2 regions of the Hydrogenophaga crocea genome follow, and region 1 is predicted to be linked to the other one. Evidence: riboswitches for the same ligand, from Rfam matches in the RefSeq annotation. Region 1 holds a riboswitch; the other holds the start of a gene.
The links. A riboswitch is a leader RNA that binds a small molecule or an ion and turns the genes downstream of it on or off. The one in region 1 is predicted to bind S-adenosylhomocysteine.
Positions count from the first base shown of each region.

Region 2: linked by a shared signal. The riboswitch ahead of ahcY (adenosylhomocysteinase) and the one ahead of metH (methionine synthase) in region 1 are both predicted to bind S-adenosylhomocysteine.

Region 1 covers NZ_CP049989.1:3,766,819-3,772,161, forward strand. Annotated here, with positions in the region: gene G9Q37_RS17850 (sigma 54-interacting transcriptional regulator) at 1-1,245, opposite strand, end outside; S-adenosyl-L-homocysteine riboswitch at 1,306-1,399, shown strand; gene metH (methionine synthase) at 1,488-4,184, shown strand; gene G9Q37_RS17860 (YifB family Mg chelatase-like AAA ATPase) at 4,195-5,343, opposite strand, start outside.
Region 2 covers NZ_CP049989.1:4,074,413-4,079,755, forward strand. Annotated here, with positions in the region: gene G9Q37_RS19325 (hypothetical protein) at 1-373, opposite strand, end outside; gene G9Q37_RS19330 (hypothetical protein) at 410-1,198, opposite strand; gene G9Q37_RS19335 (hypothetical protein) at 1,313-1,693, opposite strand; gene G9Q37_RS19340 (MFS transporter) at 1,739-2,962, opposite strand; gene G9Q37_RS19345 (HAD-IIB family hydrolase) at 2,959-3,759, opposite strand; S-adenosyl-L-homocysteine riboswitch at 3,860-3,949, shown strand; gene ahcY (adenosylhomocysteinase) at 4,015-5,343, shown strand, end outside.

The sequences.
Region 1 (5,343 bases):
GTGCACGTTGCGCTGGTGCGCCTGGTTGGCGCGGCTCACGAAGTGCAGCGCGATGGCGCGGATGTCTTCGCGCCGCTCGCGCAGGCTGGGCAGGCGGATCGGCACCACGTTGAGCCGGTAGTACAGGTCCTGGCGGAAGCGGCCGGCCTGCACGTCGCGCGCGAGGTCGCGGTGCGTGGCGGCCACCAGGCGCACGTCCACGCGCACCTCGCGGCTGCCGCCCAGTCGCACCAGCGTGCCTTCCTGCAGCGTGCGCAGCAGCTTGCTCTGCAGCGCCAGCGGCAGCTCGCCGATCTCGTCGAGGAACAGCGTGCCCTGGTGGGCCTGCTCGAACCAGCCCGCGCGCGCGCCGGCCGCGCCGGTGAAGGCGCCGCGCTCGTGGCCGAACAGCTCCGACTCGAACAGCGACTCGGGAATGGCCGCGCAGTTGACCTTGATGAAGGGCTGGTCGCGCCGCGGGCTCGCCAGGTGCACCGCGCGCGCGAACAGCTCCTTGCCCGAGCCCGATTCGCCCAGCAGCAGCACCGTGGCCTGCGACTGCGACACGCGTTCGAGCTCGGCCAGGGCCTGCAGCAGCGGCGGCGAGCGGCCGATGAGGCCGTAGCGCGCGGCCGCGCTGTCGAGCGCGCGCTCGAGCGCGGCGTTGCGGGCCTGCAGCTGGCGCGTCTGCTCGGCCACGAGTTGCTCGAGCTCGAGCAGCTGCCCCGCGAGCGTGGCCAGGATGCGCAGCAGCGCAAGGTCGTCGTTGAGGTGGCGCTGGCGGCTGCGGATGCGGTGGCAGGCCAGCACGCCCACGGTGGCGCCGCGCACCGCCACGGGCAGTGCGATGAAGGCCACGGTCTGGGGCGGCAGCTGCGCGCGCCGCACGCTGCGGAACAGGAACAGCGGCTCGGCGTCCACGTCCTGCACGATGGCGGGCAGGCCGCTGGAAAGCACGCGCCCGGTCACGCCCTCGCCCCAGCGGTAGCGGCCGCGCGCACGCTCGGCGGCGGTGAGGCCGTAGGCGTGGCGGATCGCCGCCTGGCGCGTGCCGTCGGGCGCAAGGTCGTCGTCGACCAGCACCAGGCGGCCGCGGTTGAGCCCGAGCAGCTCGCTCATGAGGTGCAGCATCTCGTGGAACACATCGGCCGGCGCCAGGCTCCGGCCCACCAGGGCCATCACCTGGCGCATCAGCAGCAGTTCCTGGCCGCGCCAGTCGGTGGCGGCGTCGGGGCGGTCGGCGGGCAGGTCGGCGGGGCTGGGCATGGTGCTTCCCGCGTAGCAAGGCCCGCACCAGCCGCCAACAACCAGCCGCTAAAATCGCGGGTTCTCAAGGAGCGTTGCAGCGCCCGTCCCCGCCACGGGGCATCGGGCGTCAGGCTTGAGCGGGCATGACCAGCCCCAACGACGCTCACCAGACCGGTTTCTTGCAAACAACCCTGGTGAGCCGCATGTCCGCCGACCCCGTTCCGTCTTCCGTTTCCGCCGCCCCCTCCGCCGTGCGCCCCATGCTGCTGTCGGGCCTGGAGCCGCTCGTCATCGGCGAGGGCAGCCTGTTCGTCAACGTCGGCGAGCGCACCAACGTCACCGGCTCCAAGGCCTTCGCGCGCATGATCCTCGAAGGCCGCTTCGAGGACGCGCTCGCGGTGGCGCGCCAGCAGGTGGAGAACGGCGCGCAGATCGTGGACGTGAACATGGACGAGGCCATGCTCGACAGCGAGGCCGCCATGGTGCGCTTCCTCAACCTCATGGCCGGCGAGCCCGACATCGCGCGCGTGCCGGTGATGGTGGACAGCTCCAAGTGGAGCGTGATCGAGGCCGGCCTGCGCTGCCTGCAGGGCAAGGGCGTGGTGAACTCGATCTCGATGAAGGAAGGCGTAGAGGAATTCAAGCGCCAGGCGCGCCTCATCAAGCGCTACGGCGCGGCCACCGTGGTGATGGCCTTCGACGAGAAGGGCCAGGCCGACACCTACGAACGCAAGATCGAGATCTGCGAGCGCGCCTACCGCATCCTGGTCGACGAGGTGGGCTTCCCGCCCGAGGACATCGTCTTCGACCCCAACATCTTCGCGATCGCCACCGGCATCGAGGAGCACAACAACTACGCGGTCGACTTCATCGAGGCCACGCGCTGGATCAAGCGCAACCTGCCGGGCGCCAAGGTCTCGGGCGGCGTGTCCAACGTGAGCTTTTCCTTCCGCGGCAACGACCCGGTGCGCGAGGCCATCCACACCGTGTTCCTGTACCACGCGATCCAGGCCGGCATGGACATGGGCATCGTCAACGCCGGCATGGTCGGCGTGTACGACGAGCTCGAGCCGGTGCTGCGCGAGCGCGTGGAAGACGTGGTGCTCAACCGCCGGCCCGACGCGGCCGAGCGCCTGCTCGAGATCGCCGAGACCGCCAAGGGCGCGGCCAAGGACGATTCGCAGAAGAACGCCTGGCGCGAGCTGCCGCTGCGCGAGCGCCTGTCGCACGCGCTGGTGCGCGGCATCAACGACTTCATCACCGAAGACACCGAGGCCATGTGGCGCGAGATCGAGGCCGAAGGCGGACGTCCGCTCAACGTCATCGAAGGCCCGCTCATGGACGGCATGAACGTGGTGGGCGACCTGTTCGGCCAGGGCAAGATGTTCCTGCCGCAGGTGGTCAAGAGCGCGCGCGTGATGAAGCAGGCCGTGGCCCACCTGCTGCCCTACATCGAAGAAGAGAAGAAGCGCACGGAGGCCGCGGGCGGCGACGTGCGCAGCAAGGGCAAGATCGTCATCGCCACCGTCAAGGGCGACGTGCACGACATCGGCAAGAACATCGTCACCGTCGTGCTCCAGTGCAACAACTTCGAGGTGGTGAACATGGGCGTGATGGTCCCGTGCCACGAGATCCTGGCCAAGGCCAAGGTCGAGGGTGCGGACATCGTGGGCCTGTCGGGCCTGATCACGCCCAGCCTCGAAGAGATGCAGTACGTGGCCAGCGAGATGCAGAAGGACGAGCACTTCCGCGTGCGCAAGATCCCGCTGCTGATCGGCGGCGCCACCACCAGCCGCGTGCACACCGCGGTGAAGATCGCGCCGCACTACGAAGGCCCGGTGGTCTACGTGCCCGACGCCTCGCGCAGCGTGAGCGTGGCGCAGGGCCTGCTGTCCGAGCAGGCCGCGGCCTACATCGCCGAGGTCAACGCCGACTACGAGCGGGTGCGCCAGCAGCACGCCAACAAGAAGCAGGTGCCGCTGTGGCCGCTCGAGAAGGCGCGCGCCAACCGCACGCCGATCGCCTGGGCCGGCTACGCGCCGCCCGCGCCCAAGTTCATCGGCCGCCGCGTGTTCAAGAACGTGGACCTCGCCGAGCTCGCGAAATACATCGACTGGGGCCCGTTCTTCCAGACCTGGGACCTCGCCGGCCCCTTCCCCGAGATCCTCAAGGACGAGATCGTGGGCGAAGAGGCGCGCCGCGTGTTCAGCGACGGCAAGCGCATGCTGCAGCGCCTGATCGACGGCCGCTGGCTGCAGGCCAACGCGGTGATCGGCCTGTACCCGGCCAACAGCGTGAACAGCGACGACATCGCGCTCTACGCCGACGAGTCGCGCGAGCGCCCGGCGCTGGTCTGGCACGGCCTGCGCCAGCAGACCGAGAAGCAGGAGGTGGACGGCGTGATGCGCCCGAGCCGCTGCCTGGCCGACTTCGTCGCGCCGCAGGGCGTGGCGCGCGACTACGTGGGCGTGTTCGCCGTCACCGCGGGCATCGGCGTCGAGAAGAAGGAGCAGCAGTTCCTGGCCGACCACGACGACTACTCGGCCATCATGTTCAAGGCCCTGGCCGACCGCCTGGCCGAAGCACTGGCCGAGCAGATGCACCAGCGCGTGCGCACCGACCTCTGGGGCTACGCGCCCCACGAAGCGCTGAGCAACGAGGAGCTGATCGCCGAGAAGTACCAGGGCATCCGCCCCGCACCCGGCTACCCGGCCTGCCCCGACCACAGCGTCAAGCGCGGCCTGTTCGAGCTGCTGCAGGCCGGCGAGATCGGCATGTCGCTGACCGAAAGCCTGGCCATGGCGCCCGCGGCCAGCGTGAGCGGCTTCTACCTGAGCCACCCGCAGAGCACCTATTTCAACGTCGGCAAGATCGGTGACGACCAGCTCGCCGACCTCGCCGAGCGCAGCCGCGTGGCGCGCAACGAACTGCAGCGCTGGCTCGCCCCCAACCTCTGAGCGCCGGCGCTCAGCGCGCGGCCAGCGCGCGCCGGTACTGCACCGCTTCGGCCACGTCGGCCGCCTGCACCGCGCCGTGGCCGGCCAGGTCGGCGATGGTGCGCGCCACGCGCAGCGCGCGGTGCACCGCGCGGCCGCTCCAGCCCAGCCGCGTGGCCGCGGCCTGCAGCAGCTGCCGCGCGGGCGCGTCGGCGCTCGCGTGTTCGTCCAGCGCCTGCCCGCGCAAGGCCTGGTTGGCCACGCCCTGCCGCTGCAGCGCGCGCTCGCGCGCGGCCATCACGCGCGAGCGCACCGCGGCGCTGGGCTCGCCGCCCGGGCCCTGCAGCAGCTCGGTCGCGGGCAGGGCGGGCACCTCCACCTGCAGGTCGATGCGGTCGAGCAGCGGGCCGCTGAGCCGGCCCTGGTAGCGCGCCACCTGCTCGGGGCTGCAACGGCAGGCGCGCGTGGGGTGGCCGAGCCAGCCGCAGGGGCAGGGGTTCATGGCCGCCACAAGCTGGAAGTCGGCCGGGAACTCCACCTGCCAGGCCGCGCGCGCGATGTGGATGCGCCCGGTCTCCAGCGGCTCGCGCAGCGCTTCGAGTGCGTGGCGCGGGAACTCGGGCAGCTCGTCGAGAAAGAGCACGCCGCGGTGGGCGAGCGAGATCTCGCCGGGCCGCGGCGGCGAGCCGCCGCCCACCAGCGCCGCGGCCGAGGCGCTGTGGTGCGGGCTGCTGATCGGGCGCCGGCCCCAGTCGGCCGCGCAGAACCGGCCCGCGAGCGAGGCCACGGCCGCGGCCTCGAGCGCCTCGTGGTCGGCCATGGGCGGCAGCACGCCGGGCAGGCGCTGGGCCAGCATCGACTTGCCGGCGCCCGGCGGCCCCACCAGGAGCAGGCTGTGGCCGCCCGCGGCCGCGATTTCGAGCGCGCGCCGCGCGGCCGCCTGGCCGTGCACCTCGGCCAGGTCGGGCCCGGGCAGCGGCGCCGCCGGCGTGCGCGCGGCCACCGTGCTCCAGCCCCCGTCCTCGCCGCTGGCGGGCCGCTCGCGCCGGTAGCGCGCGGCCACATCGGCCAGGTGGCGCGCGCGCACCACGCGCGCCTGTGGCACCAGGGCCGCTTCTTCGGCGCTGCCCGGGGGCAGCACCAGCAGCGCGGGCACGGGCTCGCGCGCCAGTGCGAGCGC
Region 2 (5,343 bases), 310 kb from region 1:
CGCAGGCCTGCTCCACGAGCGCATTGCCACCGTGCTTGCGCCGGTAGACGGCAATGAGCTGCTGCAGCTGGCCCATGCCCGCTTCGCTTTGCAGCAGCGCGTCGCCGCCCGCGAGGTCGAGGACGAGGACGCGGGGCGTCTTGACATGCCCCTTGATCTTCAGCACGGCCTGGCCGTCCGCATCGGGTCTGACGTACAGGGCTTTGGGATGCCGCTCGAAATCGATGTGCTTGCGGACCATGCGGTCGCGCTTGGCCACCACCACCTGGTACATCGGCCCCACCGTGCGTTGCTCGGGGTCGGCGGCCTCGCGGGCCATGACCTCGGCGAGCGTGAGCAGCGGCCGGGGCGATTTGTGCGATTTGTGAATCATGGGATCGGCTCGATGGTGCAAGGCATGTGGGCCGTGTCACTGGGGGGCCGGGGCGTTGCTCTCGGGGCCGCCGCCACTGCCGGGTTGTGGCCTTGGCGCAGACCGCTCGTGGGTCTTCGACCGGCGCGACAGCGCGGTGACCCGGGGTGTCGAGCGCTGCTCCCCTCCCTCGTCGCGCCTTGAAGCGCGCCGATCGGTCAGTGACGCGGGCGTGCGGGCCAGGTGCGCCACGGCCAGCGGGGGCACGCGCGGAGGCGATGCGGGCACTTCCTCGATGGTTGGCAAGGGGTTCTGGAAGTTCATCGACTGGGGGCGCGTGAACTCGGGGGGGGTGGCCTGCAGACCAACAGCCAGCTCTTCGTCGGCGGCCGTGAGCTCCAGCAGGAGCCGGAGCAGGTTGCGGTTGCATGGCAGGCCGCTGCGCTGCACGTCGTTGCGGTTGCACAGGGTGTTCAGCTCGCGGCAGGCGGCAGCGACCTTGGCATTGCCCCGGTGCTTGTGGGGGTAGGTGGTGTAGAGGCTGCGCATCTGAACCAGGGCCCAGGTGCGCGCGGTCCAGTCCTTGGTGCGCTGGTCATTGATGCGCAGCAATCCGGCCGAGGGCCCCAGGCCCATGAAGGCGACGCCTTCGTGCCAGCGCCGGAAGAGCACCGGCGCGTCCGACGATGCGGTGGTTGCAGGCGGCTGCGCTTTCAGCGCGTTGCTGACCGTTTCGGTCAAGGGGCCGGCGTCGTACTGGTCTTCTTCCGCGGCGACCGTGGCTGCGTACGAGGCGGGCTTTTGGGCGTAGCGGGATGAGGCCGGCGACAGCGTGGTCTTGTTCATGGGGCGTGCTCCGATGCGGCAGGGGGTTGACCAGGACGGCCTTGTGTCGTCTCCCCCGTTGGCACGGTTCCCCAGAGCATCGGGTCAGAGCCCGCATGAAATCGAATCTTGTTGCTATCTTGATAGAAGCAACGCCGCCCCCACCGCCAACACCCCCACCGCCGCGATCAACACCCGCGTGCGCACCCGCAGCAGCTGCACCGCCTCCACCAGGCGTGCGTTCTGCTCGGCGAGCTCGCTCAGCGTCTGCGCCATTTGCTGTTGAACGGCGGCCTGCTGGTCGATGAGCTGGCGCGCCTCGATCAGGCGGTTGCGCAGCTCGCCCAGGGTCGGGGGTTCGGCGGCCGGGTCGAGCGGCGGGCCCGCAGGCACCGGCGTGGCCGGGGCCTTGTTCTTGTCGAGCAGCTTGCGCGCGGCGTTGAGCACCTTGGGGGCGTGCTCGATCACGTCACCCCAGGGGATGATCTTGAGCGCGGCGATCCAGGGAATGGCCATGGGCGGTGTCCTCGTGTGAATGGACGTGGGACGCCGCCCCGCCGCTCAGGGTTCCCGGCGCCGCAGCAACCATACCCCGAGCGCCGCCACCCCCACCAGCAGCGCCGGAAAACCCAGCGTGGGCGACCACTGCAGCGCCGCGCCGCCCAGGGCCGGTGCGAGCACGCCGCCCAGGGTATAGCTCATCACCAGCACCGCGGTGCTGTTGACCAGGGTGATGCCCTGCTCGCGCGAGCCGATGTCGATCATGGCGAGCGTGTAGAGGCAGCCGCCCGCGCCGCCCCACACGAAGGCCACGGGCGCGGCGAGCCAAGGCGTGCCGGCCACGAAAGGAATGAGCAGCGTGCCGCCGAGCGTGATGGCCGCGCACACGCGCATGAGCGTGAGGCGCGTGCTGCGCGCGTCGCCCCAGCGGGCCTTGGGGTGGTGCGCCATGCGGTCGGCCAGCACGCCCGCGGGCAGCATCATGAGCGCGCTGCCCAGGCCGCTGGCCGACACCAGCAGCGCGGCCGCCACCGCGCCCAGGCCCAGGGCCAGGCCGTAGAGCGGCAGGATGGACGTGAGCCCGCTCTCGAAGAAGCCGCCCACGAAGCCCACGGTCATGATCAGCGGGTGCGCGGCGAGCGCGTGCCACACGCCACGCAGGCCCACGCGGGCCTCGTGCGCGTCGGCCGCGGGCGGCACGCGGGGCGTGAGCAGGCTCCAGCCCAGGCCCACCGCCATGAAGCCGAACGCGGCCCACACCGCGGCCTCGCTCTGCGGGCCGACCCAGGCCAGCACCAGCGGCCCGAGCACGAAGGTGATGCCCACCAGGGTTTCGAACAGGCCCACGTAGCGGCCGCGCTGCGCGGGTGGCGCGAACTCGGCCACCAGGGCCTCGGCCAGCACCCAGCGCAGGCCCGAGGCCATGCCCGCGGCGATCTTGAGCGCGAACCACAGCGGCAGGGCGTCCGACAGCGCGAAGCCGATGGTGGCCACGGTGGGGATCAGCGCCGACAGCCACAGCGTGGGCCGGCGGCCCAGGCGCTGCGTGACGGCCGAGGCAAAGGGCACCATGAGCAGGATGCCGAGCCAGCCGCTGGCCGCGAACACGCCCGCGAGCGCGGTGGACACGCCGCCGTCCTTGAGACGCAGCAGCAGCAGGGGCGTGAGCATGAAGTAGCCCACGAGCTCGAAGAAGGTGGCGCCGAAGACGGCGGTGAGGCCCAGGCGCGCGTGCGCGGGCGGCGCGGCGGGCAGGCCCCGCGCCGGCAGCGGGTGCTCGCTCATGGCGCGGCCTGCGCGGCGAGCACGGCGTCCACCACGTCGGCGAAGCCCGCGCCGCGTTCGCGCGGTGCCACGTGGCGCGGGTGGTGGCTGAGTTGCGGCCAGAAGCGCGCCACGTTGGCCACGCCCACGCTGTGCGGGAAGCGCGCGAACATGACGGCGTCGTTGGTGGAGTCGCCCACGTACACCCAGTGCGCGATCTCGTCGTCGAGCGATCGGCCCAGGCGCTCGCGCACGATCCAGCGCGCGCCGCTGAGCTTGTCGTGCGCGCCGATCCAGGCGTTGATGTGGATGGAGCTCACGGTGGCCGTGAGCCCCAGGCCACGCAGGATGGCGACCACGCGCGCGATGTCGGCCTCGCCCAGGTGGGCGTGCTCGCTGTGGTCGATCGCGATGTCGGTCTCGCGGCCCGCGCTGTCGGTGGCCAGGCGCGCGTGCGGCAGCTCGGCGAGCACACGCGCGGCCGCGGCCTGCAGCCGCTCGGCGTTCTGCCGGCGGGTGGCCGCGTCCTGCGCATAGGTCTTGTGCAGCCGGCCCTTGTCGTTCCACAGCGCCACGGCGCCGTTCTCGGCCACGATGGCGTCGATCGGCCAGGCCAGGGCGAAGGGCTCGCTCCAGCCCGCGGGGCGGCCCGTGACCGCGAACACCGGCAGCCCGGCGGCGCGCAGGCGCTGCAGCGCGGCCTCGGCCTCTGGCGCGAGCGCGCCGTCGGCCGTGAGCGTGTCGTCGATGTCGGTGAGCACGCCGTGGATGCGCGCGCGCTCGGCCAGGGGCCAGTGGGCCAGGGGGGTGGGCTGCATGGGGGCGGCAGTGTCGCACAGCGCGCCATACCCCCTCGCGCCCGTCGCCTGTGTGCGATCTGTTGCACCCGTGCGGCGGCGGCTTGGATAGAATTCCGCCCCATCCGAGGAGCGTTGCAGCGCCCCACCCGCACCGAGCGGGCCGCGGGCGTGAGGCTCGGACCCCTGTTTGCAACGACGCTCATCCACTGCACGTGTGATGGGCTTTTTCATCCGCCCCCGCCGTGCCGTGCTTCCACCTCACAGGAGCGCCACATGAATGCACGAGTGAACCCCGTCAGCGCCGATAGCGCCATTGCCGACATCAACCTGGCCGATTGGGGCCGCAAAGAGATCCGCATCGCCGAAACCGAGATGCCCGGCCTCATGGCCATCCGCGAGGAATACGCGGAGAAGCAGCCCCTCAAGGGCGCGCGCATCACCGGTTCGCTGCACATGACCATCCAGACCGCGGTGCTCATCGAGACGCTGCAGGCGCTGGGCGCCGACGTGCGCTGGGCCTCGTGCAACATCTTCTCCACCCAGGACCACGCCGCCGCCGCCATCGCGGCCAACGGCACGCCGGTGTTCGCCATCAAGGGCGAGACCCTGGTCGACTACTGGGACTACACCCACCGCATCTTCGATTTCGGCCCCAAGGGCACGCCGGGCGAAGGCCCCAACATGATCCTCGACGACGGCGGTGACGCCACGCTGCTCATGCACCTGGGCAAGCGCGCCGAGAAGGATCCCTCGGTGCTGGCCAACCCCGGCAGCGAAGAAGAGCGCATCCTGTTCGCGGCTATCAAGGCCAAGCTCGCGCAAGACAGCACCTGGTACAGCCGCAAGAGCGCCGAGATCATCGGCGTGACCGAAGAGACCACCACGGGCGTGCACCGCCTGAAGGAAATGTCGGCCAAGGGCACGCTGATGTTCCGCGCCATCAACGTCAACGACTCGGTCACCAAGAGCAAGTTCGACAACCTCTACGGCTGCCGCGAGTCGCTGGTCGACGGCATCAAGCGCGCCACCGACGTGATGATCGCCGGCAAGGTCGCCGTGGTCTGCGGCTACGGCGACGTGGGCAAGGGCTCGGCCCAGGCGCTGCGCGCGCTGTCGGCCCAGGTTTGGGTGACCGAGATCGACCCCATCAACGCCCTGCAGGCCGCGATGGAAGGCTACAAGGTCGTGACCATGGAGTACGCCGCCGACAAGGCCGACATCTTCGTGACCACCACCGGCAACCGCGACGTCATCACCTACGCGCACATGGCCGCCATGAAAGACCAGGCCATCGTCTGCAACATCGGTCACTTCGACAACGAGATCCAGGTGGCGCAGCTCGAAGAGAAGTGCCAGTGGGAAGAGATCAAGCCGCAGGTCGACCACGTGATCTTCCCCGACGGCAAGAAGATCATCCTGCTCGCCAAGGGCCGCCTGGTGAACCTGGGCTGCGGCACCGGCCACCCGAGCTTCGTGATGTCCTCGAGCTTCGCGAACCAGACCATCGCGCAGATCGAGCTGTTCGCCCACAAGGAGGCCTACGACATCGGCAAGGTCTACGTGCTGCCCAAGCACCTCGACGAGAAGGTGGCCCGCCTGCAC